DNA from 3 places in the Pseudoalteromonas sp. SWYJZ12 genome. Region 2 is predicted to be linked to each of the others. Evidence: predicted binding sites of a transcription regulator. Region 2 holds the regulator's gene; each other region holds the start of a gene.
What was found. The regulator LexA, encoded in region 2, represses DNA repair genes until DNA is damaged. The targets are predictions, from matches to a motif close to TACTGTATNNNNATACAGTA.
Positions count from the first base shown of each region.

Region 1: uvrD (DNA helicase II) is a predicted target of LexA. The motif match lies at 2,226-2,245, and genes of this name have one in related genera.
Region 3: ruvC (crossover junction endodeoxyribonuclease RuvC) is a predicted target of LexA. The motif match lies at 3,326-3,345, and genes of this name have one in related genera.

Region 1 covers NZ_JADYXH010000004.1:3,746-8,558, forward strand. Annotated here, with positions in the region: gene I6F42_RS06430 (GNAT family N-acetyltransferase) at 1-18, opposite strand, end outside; gene uvrD (DNA helicase II) at 1-2,161, opposite strand, end outside; gene I6F42_RS06440 (hypothetical protein) at 2,465-2,689, shown strand; gene I6F42_RS06445 (YacL family protein) at 2,806-3,174, shown strand; gene I6F42_RS06450 (dUTP diphosphatase) at 3,280-3,903, shown strand; gene yrfG (GMP/IMP nucleotidase) at 3,919-4,566, opposite strand; gene nudE (ADP compounds hydrolase NudE) at 4,628-4,813, shown strand, end outside.
Region 2 covers NZ_JADYXH010000015.1:13,205-18,017, reverse strand. Annotated here, with positions in the region: gene ctaD (cytochrome c oxidase subunit I) at 1-730, opposite strand, end outside; gene coxB (cytochrome c oxidase subunit II) at 730-1,872, opposite strand; gene lexA (transcriptional repressor LexA) at 2,356-2,973, opposite strand; gene I6F42_RS14725 (PaaI family thioesterase) at 3,141-3,581, shown strand; gene I6F42_RS14720 (hypothetical protein) at 3,582-3,962, opposite strand; gene I6F42_RS14715 (membrane protein) at 4,276-4,813, shown strand, end outside.
Region 3 covers NZ_JADYXH010000003.1:41,421-46,233, reverse strand. Annotated here, with positions in the region: gene tolQ (protein TolQ) at 1-8, opposite strand, end outside; gene ruvB (Holliday junction branch migration DNA helicase RuvB) at 1,118-2,125, opposite strand; gene ruvA (Holliday junction branch migration protein RuvA) at 2,133-2,750, opposite strand; gene ruvC (crossover junction endodeoxyribonuclease RuvC) at 2,753-3,277, opposite strand; gene I6F42_RS04610 (FtsX-like permease family protein) at 3,408-4,813, opposite strand, start outside.

The DNA of each region.
Region 1 (4,813 bases), on a different contig from region 2:
CCGCTTGTAATCGTGCATAGGCCGTTACTAACCATTTACTACCAAGGTCGTCAAAGTTAACTTGTACGCGAGATTGTGCGCCACTGCCTTCGTAATTAAGTACGGTACCAACACCAAACTTAGCATGCAAAACTCGTTGCCCTAAGTTAAAGCCACTGTCTTCAAATGCGGCATGGCTAACTGATGCGCTAAAACGCCCGGCGGCAGGTGGACGAGAAACCTGTGTTTTAATACGGATTTCTTCTACGCAGTCCTCAGGTATTTCGCGTAAAAAGCGTGATGGGCTATGGTATTTTTCTTGCCCGTATAAACGGCGACTCTCAGCATGGCTAATGTATAACTTATCCATTGCTCGTGTCATGCCTACATAACAAAGGCGGCGCTCTTCTTCTAAGCGACCCGACTCTTCGTTGCTTTGCTGAGAAGGGAACATGCCTTCTTCTACGCCTACCATAAACACTAGCGGAAACTCTAAGCCTTTAGCTGAGTGAAGCGTCATCATTTGTACGGCGTCTTCGTGTTCTTCTGCCTGTCCTTCACCTGACTCAAGTGATGTATGCGCTAAAAAGCCTTGTAGTGGTGAGCTGTACTCTTCGTCTTCAGGCAGCTCATACTGATCACACGCACTAATTAGCTCTTCTAAGTTTTCTACGCGAGCACGACCTTTTTCACCTTTTTCGGCTTGGTACATTGCCATCAAGCCTGAGGTTTGGATTGTGTACTTGGCTTGCTCATGCAAAGTTAGATCGCTAATTTTATCTTCTATTTGTTCAACGAGTTCTACAAACTTACTTACTGCACCAGAAGCACGACCAGATAAATGCTGTTGTTCTACAATTGCTTTTGCGGCATACCAAAGCGGTAACGATTCTGCTCGTGCACAATCGCGTATATGGCTCAATGTTTTATCGCCAATACCGCGTGCTGGCGTATTAATTACACGCTCAAACGCGGCATCGTCTTGACGATTACCTACTAGGCGTAAATACGAAAGCGCATCTTTAATTTCTTGTCGTTCGAAGAATCGCATACCACCATAAATACGGTATTTTAAGCCTTCTTGCAGCATGGCCTCCTCGAGTACACGAGATTGCGCGTTACTACGGTATAAAATTGCGGCATCTTGTAGGGCATTACCTGCATTTAACCAGCTTCGTAGTTTGCTACTTACAAAGCGTGCTTCGTCTAACTCATTAAATGCTGCATAAATAGAGATTGGCTCGCCGTCGTTACCGTCGGTCCACAAGCTTTTACCCATACGTTCTGAGTTATTTTGAATTAATGCGTTAGACGCTTTCAAAATAGTCGCTGTTGAGCGGTAGTTTTGTTCAAGGCGAATGGTTTCTGCGCTAAAGTCAGTTAAAAAACGTTTAATGTTTTCGATTTTAGCACCACGCCAACCATAAATGCTTTGGTCATCGTCGCCTACAATCATAATGCTGTTAGTATCGCCAGCAAGTAATTTTAACCAAGCATATTGAATGGTATTTGTATCTTGGAACTCGTCTACGAGCATATGCGCAAAGCGTTGCTGATAATGACGCAGTAACGTAGGGTTATTTTTTAACACTTCGTAGCTGCGTAGTAATATTTCAGCAAAATCAACTAGGCCCGCTCTATCACAGGCCTCTTGATAGGCGGCATAAACACGCAGCATCATTTGCTCATTAATATCGTATGCTTGAATATCTTTAGGGCGAAGTGCTTCATCTTTTTTGGCGCTTATGTACCAGCCAAATTGTTTAGCAGGCCATTTTTTATCATCAATATTCATCGACTTTAATAAGCGCTTGATCATCCGAAGCTGATCGTCAGAGTCTAAAATTTGAAAGGCTTCTGGTAAATTAGCTTCACGGTGATGAGCACGTAAAATACGATGCGATAAACCATGGAAAGTACCAATCCACATGCCACCTACAGGCGCTTTTAGTGTTTCTTCAACGCGGCCACGCATTTCTTTAGCGGCTTTATTAGTAAATGTAACTGCAAAAATACTGTAAGCGGAGGCTTGCTCAACTTGCATAAGCCACGCAATACGATGAACTAACACTCGTGTTTTACCAGACCCAGCACCTGCTAATACCAGCATGTTTTGTAGTGGGGCTGCAACGGCATCGCGTTGTTTGTCATTTAAGCCATCGAGTAATTGTGAAACGTCCATCGTTACGCCTTTTTAATCAATATTGTGGCCAGTATAACAGGTGTTTTTGTTAGGCTAAATAAAATACTGTTTTTATAAACAGCTATTTATAAAATAGTGTTCAAAACGAGTAACTTGCTAATTAATTGAGCGAATAGAAAAGTGCAAACACATAACAAAAATTGCTAATTTGACCTAAAGTTAGCAATTTTTACTAACTCTCTAAATCTAGACTAATTTAACTATTTGATTTGTAAGCTTTAATAAATTGGCATAGAGTGTGTAAGTAAATAATTATAAAATCAAATAAATACAGAGGTTAGTATGGCAGATCAAGGTTCTGGCGGTAACGTAATCGCAGCATTATGTAATATATTTTTTCCTGGTTTAGGGCAGTTAGTGCAAGGGCGTATTTTAGCGGCTATATTTTTTGCACTCGCTATTATAATAAGTTACGCACTAATTTATGTGCTTGTAGGCTTTGTACTTGTGCCTATTATTTACTTATGGTCGATTATTGACGCAGCGCGTTATAGATCGCGAAGTTAACGGTTTTCAAGTTGAGTAAAATAGCGCCCATGTGGCGCTATTTTACTTTATATGTCCTGTGGTTTACGGGCGTTTACGTATATAATTACGCAATTAAAGATTTACAGGCAAACCCTATGGAATATCAATTTATTCGCGACCCTATTAGTGGGCTACGTATTAAAATAAGCAGTGAACACGCTATTATTGGTCGCTGGCTAAACGAAGAAATAGGCAAAGACAAAGTAGCCATGGTGCAAGCGCTTATTGCATCGGTGAGTTCAAGCTATGAGCCGCTAACGCTAAAAGGCCAAGAAATAGATTTAATATTAACGAAAGACGAAGCATTATTTGAAGCCCATGCGCTTCATCAAGACAGCGAAGACCTAATAGCGTATCAAGATGACGATTTAGCGCTTGAAGAAAATGGTTTAAGTAGTGGTTGTGGCTTTGAAGATTTCATTGATTTAATTGATTCATGGCATGAGTTTACGACGTCACGATAAACATAACTAGCACACTAATAAAAATATACAGCAATGCACAATCAGCATTTTATCTGTATTATTACACCAACGAACATTACGCCAATCAAAACGACAGGAACTGATATGTCTGCCAATTTAAACAAGCTAGTAGTGATGCTAGAAATGCAAAACGCCATGAATACTAAAGTACATGAGCAATGGTTTACTCAAGGGTTTGAATGGTACCGCGCTATTTGGGTTGAGTGTGCTGAAATGTTGGATCATCATGGTTGGAAATGGTGGAAAAAACAAACACCAGATACTGAACAAGTTATTTTAGAGTTGGTTGATATTTTTCATTTTGGTCTATCGCTTAGAATTGACGGCGAAACTAGCTACGAAGACTTAGCAAAGCAACTTGAAACTGAGCTTAGTAATGCTCAACAAGCTGATGACTTTAAACAAACACTAGAGATATTAGCGGCTTCTGCAGTTGCAGATAAAACGTTTAATGCAGGTGCCTTTGCCGGCTGTATGGCGCAAATGGGTATGGATATTGATGATTTATATCGCGGCTACGTAGGTAAAAACACGTTAAACTTTTTCCGCCAAGATCACGGTTACAAAGATGGTAGCTATATTAAAGAATGGAATGGGCAAGAAGATAACGAGCATTTAGTTGAAGTAGTTAAAAGCCTTGATACAGAACATGCAGATTTTGCAAAGTTAGTATATCAAGGGCTAGAAGCGCGTTACCCAAAAATTTAAGTCACGTAAGTTGAGTTAGATAATCTTACGATAGTCGGTAACACTTAGGTAATCGGCTATTTCGTTATGTGGTTGTTGGCTATCTGGGTTAGCAACTGCAAGTAAGTGCTCAATGCCGTATTCTCGTGCGGCATTCAAAACCGGCACACTGTCATCTACAAACAAAGTGCGCTGCTTATTAAATCCTAAGTCTTTTTGTACTTGGTGCCACAAACTTTGTTGCTCTTTACTTACTCCATATTCATGAGTCGACACTACGCCATCTAGGTAGTTATCAATCGCTGTATGCTCAAATTTAAGCATGACACTCTCAGGGTGGGCGTTGGTAAGTAAAATTAACTCTTTGCCTGCTTTTTTAAGCTCAGTTAAAAAATGAGGTACGTCTTCGCGCATTTTAATTAAATGCTGAGACTCTCGTTTAAGCTCCATTATAGGCAAGCTTAATTGCTGCTCCCAATAATCTAAACAATACCACTGTATTTGACCGCTCACAGCTTGATAGCGTTTTAAAATATCTGCTTTAGCTGCATCTAGGCTAATGCCCCTTGCTAATGCGTGTTGCGCAGGAATAACGTTAAGCCAAAAATGACTGTCGTAATGTAAATCGAGTAATGTTCCATCCATGTCGAGCAAAACGGTATCGATTTTTGACCAATTTAACATAGGAATTTCAACTTATAAGGTTTATTATTGAACTAACTGCCATGATAGCAAATTAACGCCAATGACACAGAAAAAGCACCCAACACCACCACAAATCCTCAGTAACAATGTTGTCGCTAAAAGCCGCCTGTTTACTGTGGAGTCTTTAGAGCTAAAGTTTTCTAATAACGAAGAGCGCCAGTATGAGCGAATTCGCGGCGGTGGCCGGGGAGCAGTGATGATTGTTCCGTTAAGTGCAGACAACGAA
Region 2 (4,813 bases):
CACCGCCTGCGGCATCAAAAAAGCTGGTCGCAAAATACTTATCGGTAAGTACCATAGTGACAGCCCCTGCAAGCACTGGCATTACCGCTATTAATAAAAAGGCAGTAATTAACCACGTCCATACAAATAAGGGCAACTTCATCCATGTCATGCCTGGGGCACGTAAGTTCACTATGGTTACAATCACATTGATTGCGCCCATTATTGAACTAATCCCCATAATATGTACGGCAAATACAAACAATGCAGTATTATCATTACTGTATGTTGTAGACAGTGGTGCATAAAAAGTCCAACCAAATGCAGGACCCCCACCTGGCATAAATAACGATGCCAATAGGATTAAAAACGCAAACGGTAAAATCCAAAAGCTCCAGTTATTCATTCTTGGCAATGCCATATCTGGCGCGCCAATCATGAGTGGTATCATCCAGTTAGCAAGGCCTGTAAAGGCCGGCATAACCGCACCAAACACCATAATTAAACCATGCACTGTGGTCATTTGATTAAAAAAGTGAGGATCGACCAACTGTAAACCTGGTTGAAATAATTCAGCTCTGATCACCATGGCCATTCCACCACCAATTAAGAACATGGTCAGCGAAAAAATTAAATATAAACTACCTATATCTTTATGATTAGTTGTGTAAAGCCAGCGTTTAAAACCTTTAGCTGGGTGATGAGCATGATGAGCTTCATTGGCGTTAGGTTGTTCTACTATGCTACTCATTAGTTCGCCTCCACTTTGGCATCAAGTGCTGCCTGTATTTGACTCGGTTGAATAACATCACCCGTATCATTACCCCACGCATTACGTTTATAAGTAATAACCGCTGCTAATTGCTTTATAGATAACTGTTTGGCAAATGCTTGCATTGCCGTACCGGGTCGCCCATGGATAACTACATCAATGTGATCTTTTATATCGCCAAGCACTATAGGGCTGCCTTTAAGTGCAGGAAATACACCCGGTAACCCCATGCCAGTAGGCTGATGACATGCAGCACAATTGGCCATATATACTTGTTCGCCTAAAGTCATTAATTCTTCTTTTGGGAGGGTTTTATCAAGTAATGCGGCATCTGCTAATGCTGCTTTTTGTTTAGCTTGCTTTGCATCTGCAAGCCACGTTTTAAAATCAGCCTCAGATTTAGCGACCACCACAACGGGCATAAAGCCATGATCTTTACCACACAACTCAGCACATTGGCCTCGGTAAGTACCTTCTTCGTTTATGTTCGTCCATGTTTCGTTTATAAAGCCGGGATTCGCATCTTTTTTAACTGCAAAATCAGGTACCCACCAAGAGTGAATAACATCGTCAGAAGTCATTAAAAATCGTACTTTTTGATTTATTGGCAGTACGAGAGGTTTATCAACCTCAAGTAAGTAGTTAGGATTTTTATCTGCAAGATTCGCGATTTCATCTTGCGGGGTAGATAAAATAGAGTAGAACTCTACATCTTCACCCATATATTCATAATGCCATTTCCATTGCGAGCCTGTAATTTTAATAGTGAGATCAGCTTTGCTGGCATCTTCCATTGCAATTAGGGTTTTAGTGGCTGGTACTGCCATAGCAATTAAAATAACAAACGGGATTGCAGTCCAAAGTATTTCTACTTTAGTGCTTTCGTGAAATTGGGCAGGTACAGCCCCTTTAGATTTGCGGTGATGAATAAGTGCCCAAAACATAATTGCGAACACTATCACCCCAATCACACAACATATTATAAATATGGTCATGTGCAGCTGATATACATTATTGCTTATATCGGTTACGCCTTTGCGCATATTGTATTGGCTGTTTGCCAAAACTGGGTGCGAAAAAACACATAATATAAGCCACAAGGTAGAGGTCAGTTTACCCATGTGACGGCTCCTTTGATGCTATTGCGAATGCAAAGCGAAGAGGCATACGGCTTAAACGCCAATTCGTTATTTTTATTTTTTTAGTCAATCTCATTTAATATTGATTGGTTTTGCTGCGCCAACAACGGGTTTGTGTATATTGTGTGTTCTCAAAACTAAAAAGCTGTGAGTTATTATTAGCTCAGCACATTAATAATTAGCTAAAAAATGAACAACAAGCAAGTTTTAGTATAAAAAACAATCAGGTGATATTGAGTAATTAATAAAAAATCAGTAACCAACTAGGTAACAGGAAGTTCAAAAGATGAGTAAAACAAAGGGGTTTAACGCATTCGGAGGGGGAAAATATAAGTGTAAAAAAGTTTACAGCTTAAATTGTCAGTGAGCTATTTATGCCCTATTTTTAGTGCGAATTTAAAACAGAAAATGCGTACTAATTAGTACGCATTTATAAAACTGCTTGTTTAAAAGCTATTTTTAAAGTCACATCCAATCAGCGTTTCTTATAACGCCAACGGCTAAGCCTTCAATATTAAAAGACTCATTCTCAAGATCTACTTCAATAGATTCAAAATCGTCGTTTTCAGCATGAAGTAATACTTTACGACCCGCTTTCTCAAGACGTTTTACAGTTACGTCTTCGTCTAGGCGGGCAACAACAATTTGCCCGTTTTCAGCGGTTTGAGTACGATGTACAGCAAGTAAATCACCATCCATAATACCAATATCTTTCATGCTCATACCGTTAACGCGTAGTAAAAAATCTGCAGCCGGTTTAAACATTAATGGATCGATTCTGCAGTGACTTTCAACGTGCTCTTGCGCCAAAATAGGTGAACCAGCAGCAACACGCCCTATAAGCGGTAAACCTAATTGTTCTGGCTCTTCTTCTTCAATTAACTGAATACCACGGCTTGCACCTGGTTTCATTTTAATTGCGCCTTTTTTAGCAAGTGCTTTTAAATGTTCTTCAGCAGCATTGGCACTTTTAAAACCTAATGTTTGCGCTATTTCAGCACGTGTAGGAGGCATACCAGTGTCTTTAATAAAAACTTTAATTAGTTCGAGTATTTGAGCTTGGCGGTTCGTTAATGGTCGCATACAACTGGTTTTCCATACAGTACATTTAACTGTGAGTATATACAGTTAAATAAAAATCGCAAATTTAAATTAAGCCTTAAAATAGCCAAAGTAATTTCACTTGTGTACATTTTAGGGATATAACTAAAGCTAGGTTTATAAATGATTAAAAAAGCAAAGGAGTCATTATGAGTATTTGGTACCAGCCCATCACTTTAGAGCTGTGCAAGCAGTTAGAACAAGGCATTGATGGCCAAGGAACATTAATGAAAACCATGGGAATAGAAGTCACTGAAATTGGTGATGATTACTTAGTAGCCACTATGCCGGCAATTCCTGAGCATCATAACCCAATGGGAATGGTTCACGGCGGTGCTAACGTTGTACTTGCCGAAACAGTTGCCAGCTATGCAGCTAACTTTGTTGTCGATTTTACAAAATTTTACTGCGTGGGGCAGGAAATTAGCGCAAGTCATTTAAAAGCATCTCGCAACGGCACTTTAACAGCAACGGCAAGAGCGTTTCATATTGGCAAACGTAGTTCAGTGTGGGAAATAAAAATTACAAATAGCCGCAATGAGCTGTGCTGCGTATCAAAAATGACCGCAGCAGTCGTAGAGCGAAGGTAGTTACTTTTCGATTGGGTAAATTGTAATTTCCATACCCGCACCAATCGCAGATATACGTAGTAATGTATCTGCATCTAAGGCTTGATTAAAGCACTTAGGGGAAGTGCCTGATTCAAAACCAATATCAAACGTTCTACGTGAACAGCTTAACCATTGCTTTAGCGCGTTACGCGAACACGATTCAATAAGCTCACATATATGGTTTATTGCTTTGTCAGGCGTGTTTACTACACCTGTTGCTTCAATACGCGCTAATTGACGGTATTCGTCTTTGTCATAATGTAAAATCGTCGCGACTTTTTTCAAGTCTGCCACTAGCAAACTAATATCTTGCTTTGATTCAAGCTCAAGATCTACATTTAAAAATTGAATTTCCGACATCGTTTCGTATTTATCCTCTAATAATTTCATTGCAAACTTTAACGCAGTTTTACCGTTATACCAAATCAACTATGCTCTATTAACCACTTTATATGGATATTTCGCAGCTTTTAAGTATTTTTTAGCGTTTAAAGCTAGCTGGATATCAAACACTCAGCTCAATTAAACAAATAAGTCATGTTAGCAATTTAAGTGTAATCTTTTTTATTTTTAAATGATTACAGTAAGCTATAGTTTAAACTGCGACAAAATGTCGCAGTAACTAATCCCATTAATGTAATAAACTAGCCTCTAAAAATAATAAGACTAAAACATGAATAAAAAAATATTTAAGTATGCTCGCAAGTTACATAAATGGCTCGGTTATTTGCTCACATTACAAATTTTAGCTTGGCTATTAGGCGGTTTAGTCATGAGCGCTATTCCTCTTGATAAAGTTCATGGGGAGCATCTTGCAACACGTACTCTTAATAACCCATTTACGCAGGCTGATTATGTTGCCTCCCTTAACGATATTGCATCTCAGGTGGTTAATCCAACACAAATAATTTTTGAGAACTTTTTAACCACACCTATAATTACAGTAATAAATAAAGATGAACAGCAAAGCTTTAACGGTATAACAGGCCGGCCTTTTGAGCCGCCAACTAAAATACAAATTACCGCAAATGCTAAAGCACACTTACTTATTGATGCTCAAGTGACAAGCGCTGTACTGCTAAAGCAAGGTATGCGAGAAGTTGGATATAAAACCAATGTTTGGCAGGTACAATTTGACGACACATTTAACACAACACTGTACTTGTCAGAAAATAACGGCAGAGTTGTCACCGTTCGCAGCACACTATGGC
Region 3 (4,813 bases), on a different contig from region 2:
GATCCCACGTTAAACTCCTAAGTAATTTCAAAATACGGTTAATTTGTGTAAATATGACCGTTTATACGGTCAAAAGTTGCATCTAGTGTATCTAGTCCATTTCAAGCTGACAACGGTATTGCTATGAATAGGCAACAAAAAACGTTAAAAAACAGCTTTAGTTGGCATTTCCCTTTGCCTCAGTATTTTATTTAATCTTTTAAATAAACTCGCTAACTATAAATATGCGTAAATATACAAGTAAAACGTCATAAAATGCGCCGTTTATTCAAAATAAGAGCATAAACACTCAAAACCTATAAGCCTTACCTTCACGTAATAGTAAAACTAATACCGAGTCACATCAAAAGAAATTACTTAAACTATAAATTTCATTAACTTATAAATTTAACGATTAATTAACGCGCAAGATTCAAACAACAATAAAATTCACCGAATTAGTTTTTCTAATCTGAAAATACAAATTTTCTAGTTTGAACAAAAAAGTAAACTTACGTATTATTCTCCCATACCGAGCTAGCGCACTGAATGAGATAGTTTCATTAAGCCAAGTTCTTAGTAATAGGATATTTTATCGTATTACATTGTTTTACTCTTTCTGGATAAAACCAAATTTAGTAAAACGTAGTTCCCTGGATTACTTCCTTCAACTTGTTGTTTGCCCGCATTTTTTGCGGGCTTTTTTTTGCCTGCAATTTAGTGCGCTACATATTTTATACCAACCTGCATAAATCTTTGATCAATTTAACGTCGTTAAAAATTTTTTATTTAGAACAACTAGATACAAAAACTTTTGCCTAGTTCTAGCGTAATTTTCTTAACGTTAAGTAGACCCCATATATAAGCAGATTGGTATTATTTATAAACTAATAATTGCCCTACCTATTTTACAATAAGTAATTCGGTTACTAGTTTGAATGGTACGCAGGATAGCTTCGCGAGTCTTAACGCCCTGTGAATTAACAGTTAACCATAAAGCGCATAAATTTTTAAGTAACACTTGCAACAGTGTGCTGAGGTTTTAGGTGAAATGCCAGCCTGTATAAATATTTGAAAGAAAGCGATACTAAGTCAATTACCTGCTGTGCAATAAACCACAGCAAGTAAAGTATATAGGCTAGTCTTTTTTAGGAAGTAAACCAAAGTGATGGTATGCGCTGTCTGACACTATTCGCCCACGTGGTGTGCGCTGAATAAATCCTTGCTGAATTAAAAACGGCTCTATTACATCTTCTATTGTTTCACGCTCTTCACCAATAGCTGCAGCTACATTGTCGAGCCCTACTGGGCCGCCCATAAATTTTTCAATTATGGCGAGTAAATATTTGCGATCCATATAATCAAAACCACTTTTATCTACGTCAATCATATCAAGCGCTTGCTTAGCTACTTCGGCATTTACTGTACCGTCAGATTTTACCTGTGTGTAATCGCGTACACGGCGTAATAAACGGTTTGCAATACGTGGTGTACCACGTGAACGTTGTGCAATTTCGGTTGCGCCGTCGTCACACATTTCTAAACCAAGATAATGTGCAGAGCGCCCTACTATGTGCGACAAATCTTCTACAGAATAAAACTCTAATCGCTGCACAATACCAAAACGGTCACGTAGTGGCGATGTAAGTGAGCCTGCTCGCGTAGTGGCACCAATAAGCGTAAATGCAGGTAAGTCTAATTTAATAGAACGCGCAGCTGGGCCTTCGCCAATCATTATATCAAGCTGGTAGTCTTCCATTGCTGGATACAGTATTTCTTCAACTTGCGGGCTTAGCCTGTGTATTTCATCAATAAACAGTACATCGCCTTCTTCTAAATTAGTAAGTAACGCAGCTAAATCGCCTGCTTTTTCAAGTACAGGGCCGGATGTTGTTTTAATACTCACGTGTAATTCGTTGGCAACGATATTTGCAAGCGTGGTTTTACCAAGCCCTGGTGGGCCAAATATTAATAAATGATCGAGCGCTTCACCACGGGTTCGAGCAGCTTCAATAAAAATTTCCATTTGCTGCTTAACATGAGGCTGGCCTCTGTAGTCGGCTAAAAGTTTTGGTCTTATTGCACGATCTATAGAGTCTTCATTTGTTTTTTCAGTCGCATCAATTAAGCGATCCGCTTCAATCATGGGTTACTCACAACATTGATTTTAAAGATTCTCTAATAAGAACCTCAGTAGACATATCGGGTTTGCTTATCGATTTTACTGCTTTTTGAGCTTGTGGCAATTTATAACCTAATGCAAGCAGTGCCGATACGGCATCATCGGCTGCGTTATTAGCTATTGTCGCATCGCTCATTGGCTCTATTAATGCGCTGTCGCTAAATGGCGTAAATAAATCATTACCCCAATCTTTTAATCTGTCTTTCATTTCGAGTACTAAACGCTCGGCTGTTTTTTTACCTACACCGGGTAATTTAACTAGCGACGTTGAGTCTTCGTTATTTACACAGCTTACAAATTGCTTTGCCGACATGCCCGATAAAATAGCTAAGCCAAGTTTTGGACCAACGCCATTTGCTTTTAATAGCTCTCTAAACAAGGCGCGTTCAACTTTATTATTAAAACCAAATAATAATTGAGCATCTTCACGCACTACAAAGTGCGTATAAACAATCGCGTTTTCACCAATTTTTGGTAAATCGTAAAAACAGGTCATTGGCATTTGTACTTCGTAACCGACACCACTTACTTCGAGTAATATTTCTGGTGGCTGTTTTTCGACTAAAATACCATTTAAGCGGCCTATCATAGTTATTTCCTTAATCGTCCTCTAACGGTTTTGCTTGCGCTACCCGCTAGTTTAATTAAATTTTGTTCTGAGTGAGCGTGGCAAATCGCAATAGCGAGTGCATCAGCTGCATCGGCCTGTGGCGTACCTGGTAGTTTTAAAATATTTTTTACCATGTGTTGCACTTGAGTTTTATCTGCACCACCGTTACCTACTACTGCTTGCTTAATTTGCCTAGCTGAATATTCAAATACGGGCAAGTCGGCCATTGCAGCGCCTACAATAGCAGCGCCTCTAGCTTGGCCAAGCTTTAAAGCAGAATCGGGGTTATGCGCCATAAATACTTTTTCAATGGCAAAGGTTTCTGGCGAAAACTGCTCAATAAGCTGTGTAATGCCTTGATAGATCATTTTAAGCCTAACCGGAAAAGGATGATCGGCTAACTTAATACAACCACTGCCTAAGTATGTAAATTTAGAACCTTGGTGGGCAACAACGCCATATCCGGTCAAACGTGAACCAGGATCGATCCCTAAAATAATGGCCAAACAGCACTCCATTGTTATTATTTTTAAATTACGCTAATAATGCCAGAGCACTGTATAAATTACCAGTACAAAGAAAAACAAAAATGCCCACGTGTTAGGTGGGTATTTGAAGGAGCATGTTAGTTTAAGCTTACCCTAGGGCACGCACTAATCCTTGGGTATTTTGTTTAAGTGTTCGGGCAATCATTAAATAGCCTAAACCAGCCACAAATACACCGCCAGCTACCGGACCAATAATCCATATATGCGGATGTAACTTACCTGCTAAATCAAACATTTGTTGCTGCACAATTAAAAGCGCTATATCACTAAAAAATGCAGCAACTAAGCCAGCTAAACCGCCGAGTAATAAAAACTCGTACAAGGTCGCGTTTTTAATTAATCGGCTTTTAGCGCCAAGCGTTCGCAGTATTACAATTTCTTGCATACGCTCACCTAAACTAGCTTGCACTTGCGATATAAGTACAAGCGCGCCACACAGCACAACAATTGCAAGTACAAAGCCAATGGCGAGTGATACTTGCGAAATAGTTGTTTGTATTTGCTTAACAAAGTTATCAATATCAATCGCTGTAATAGTAGGGTAAGTACGCAATAACTGGCTAAAATCACGCTTTTGATTTGGGTTTATACGTACCGACGAAATATACGTTGCCGGAAAATCTGCAAGTACATCTGGGCTTAAAATAATAAAAAAGTTAGGTTTAAGCGTGGCCCAATTAACTTTGCGCACACTGGTGATTTTAGCGTCGAATGACTGCGAACCAATTAAAAATGTAAGCGTATCGCCTATCTCAACATCTAAACGCTCAAGCATCGACTCCTCTACTGAGGCTTCAGCCATCGCATTTTCACCAAACCACGTGCCTTGTGTAACTTCATTTTGGTCAGGCACATCTTTAAGCCATGTAAGGTTTAGCTCACGGCCAATACCTGCACGTGCTTCTTCGTCTTTTTTCTCGTTGTCTTGCAGCGATACAGAACGTGCTACCAACTCGCCGTTTACCGCATTTACGCGTCCACGAATAGTGGGATAAAACTCTGATACCTGAATATCTTTTTGTGCTAAATACTCATTAATTGGCTCAAGCTCATTTTGCGTAATATTAACTAAAAACGCATTAGGCGCATCGGCAGGAAGTTGCGATTGCCAATCAGATATCATGTCGTTTTTAAGTACCACTAAAAACAGCAGTAACTTAATCGCTAATGAAAAACTAATTAACTGTACCGCGTTCACATTTGCACGCTTTTGAATAGACGCAATTGCAAGCGACCAACTGTTACCAGGTTTTAAGCCAAGCTTTCGACCGCCACCAAATATTAATTTAGATATCAAAAACAACACACCAATTAGCGCAAGCGTTGAGGCAAACAAAATAAGCGTTATTTTTATGTTGTTACTAAATAACCACATTAATAAAAACACGGTTAGCGCACTCATTCCTAAATGCACACGACTTATTGCCAACTTGTCACCTAAGTTACGGCGCAGCACTCTAAGCGGTGGAATATCAAATAAATCAAATAACGGTT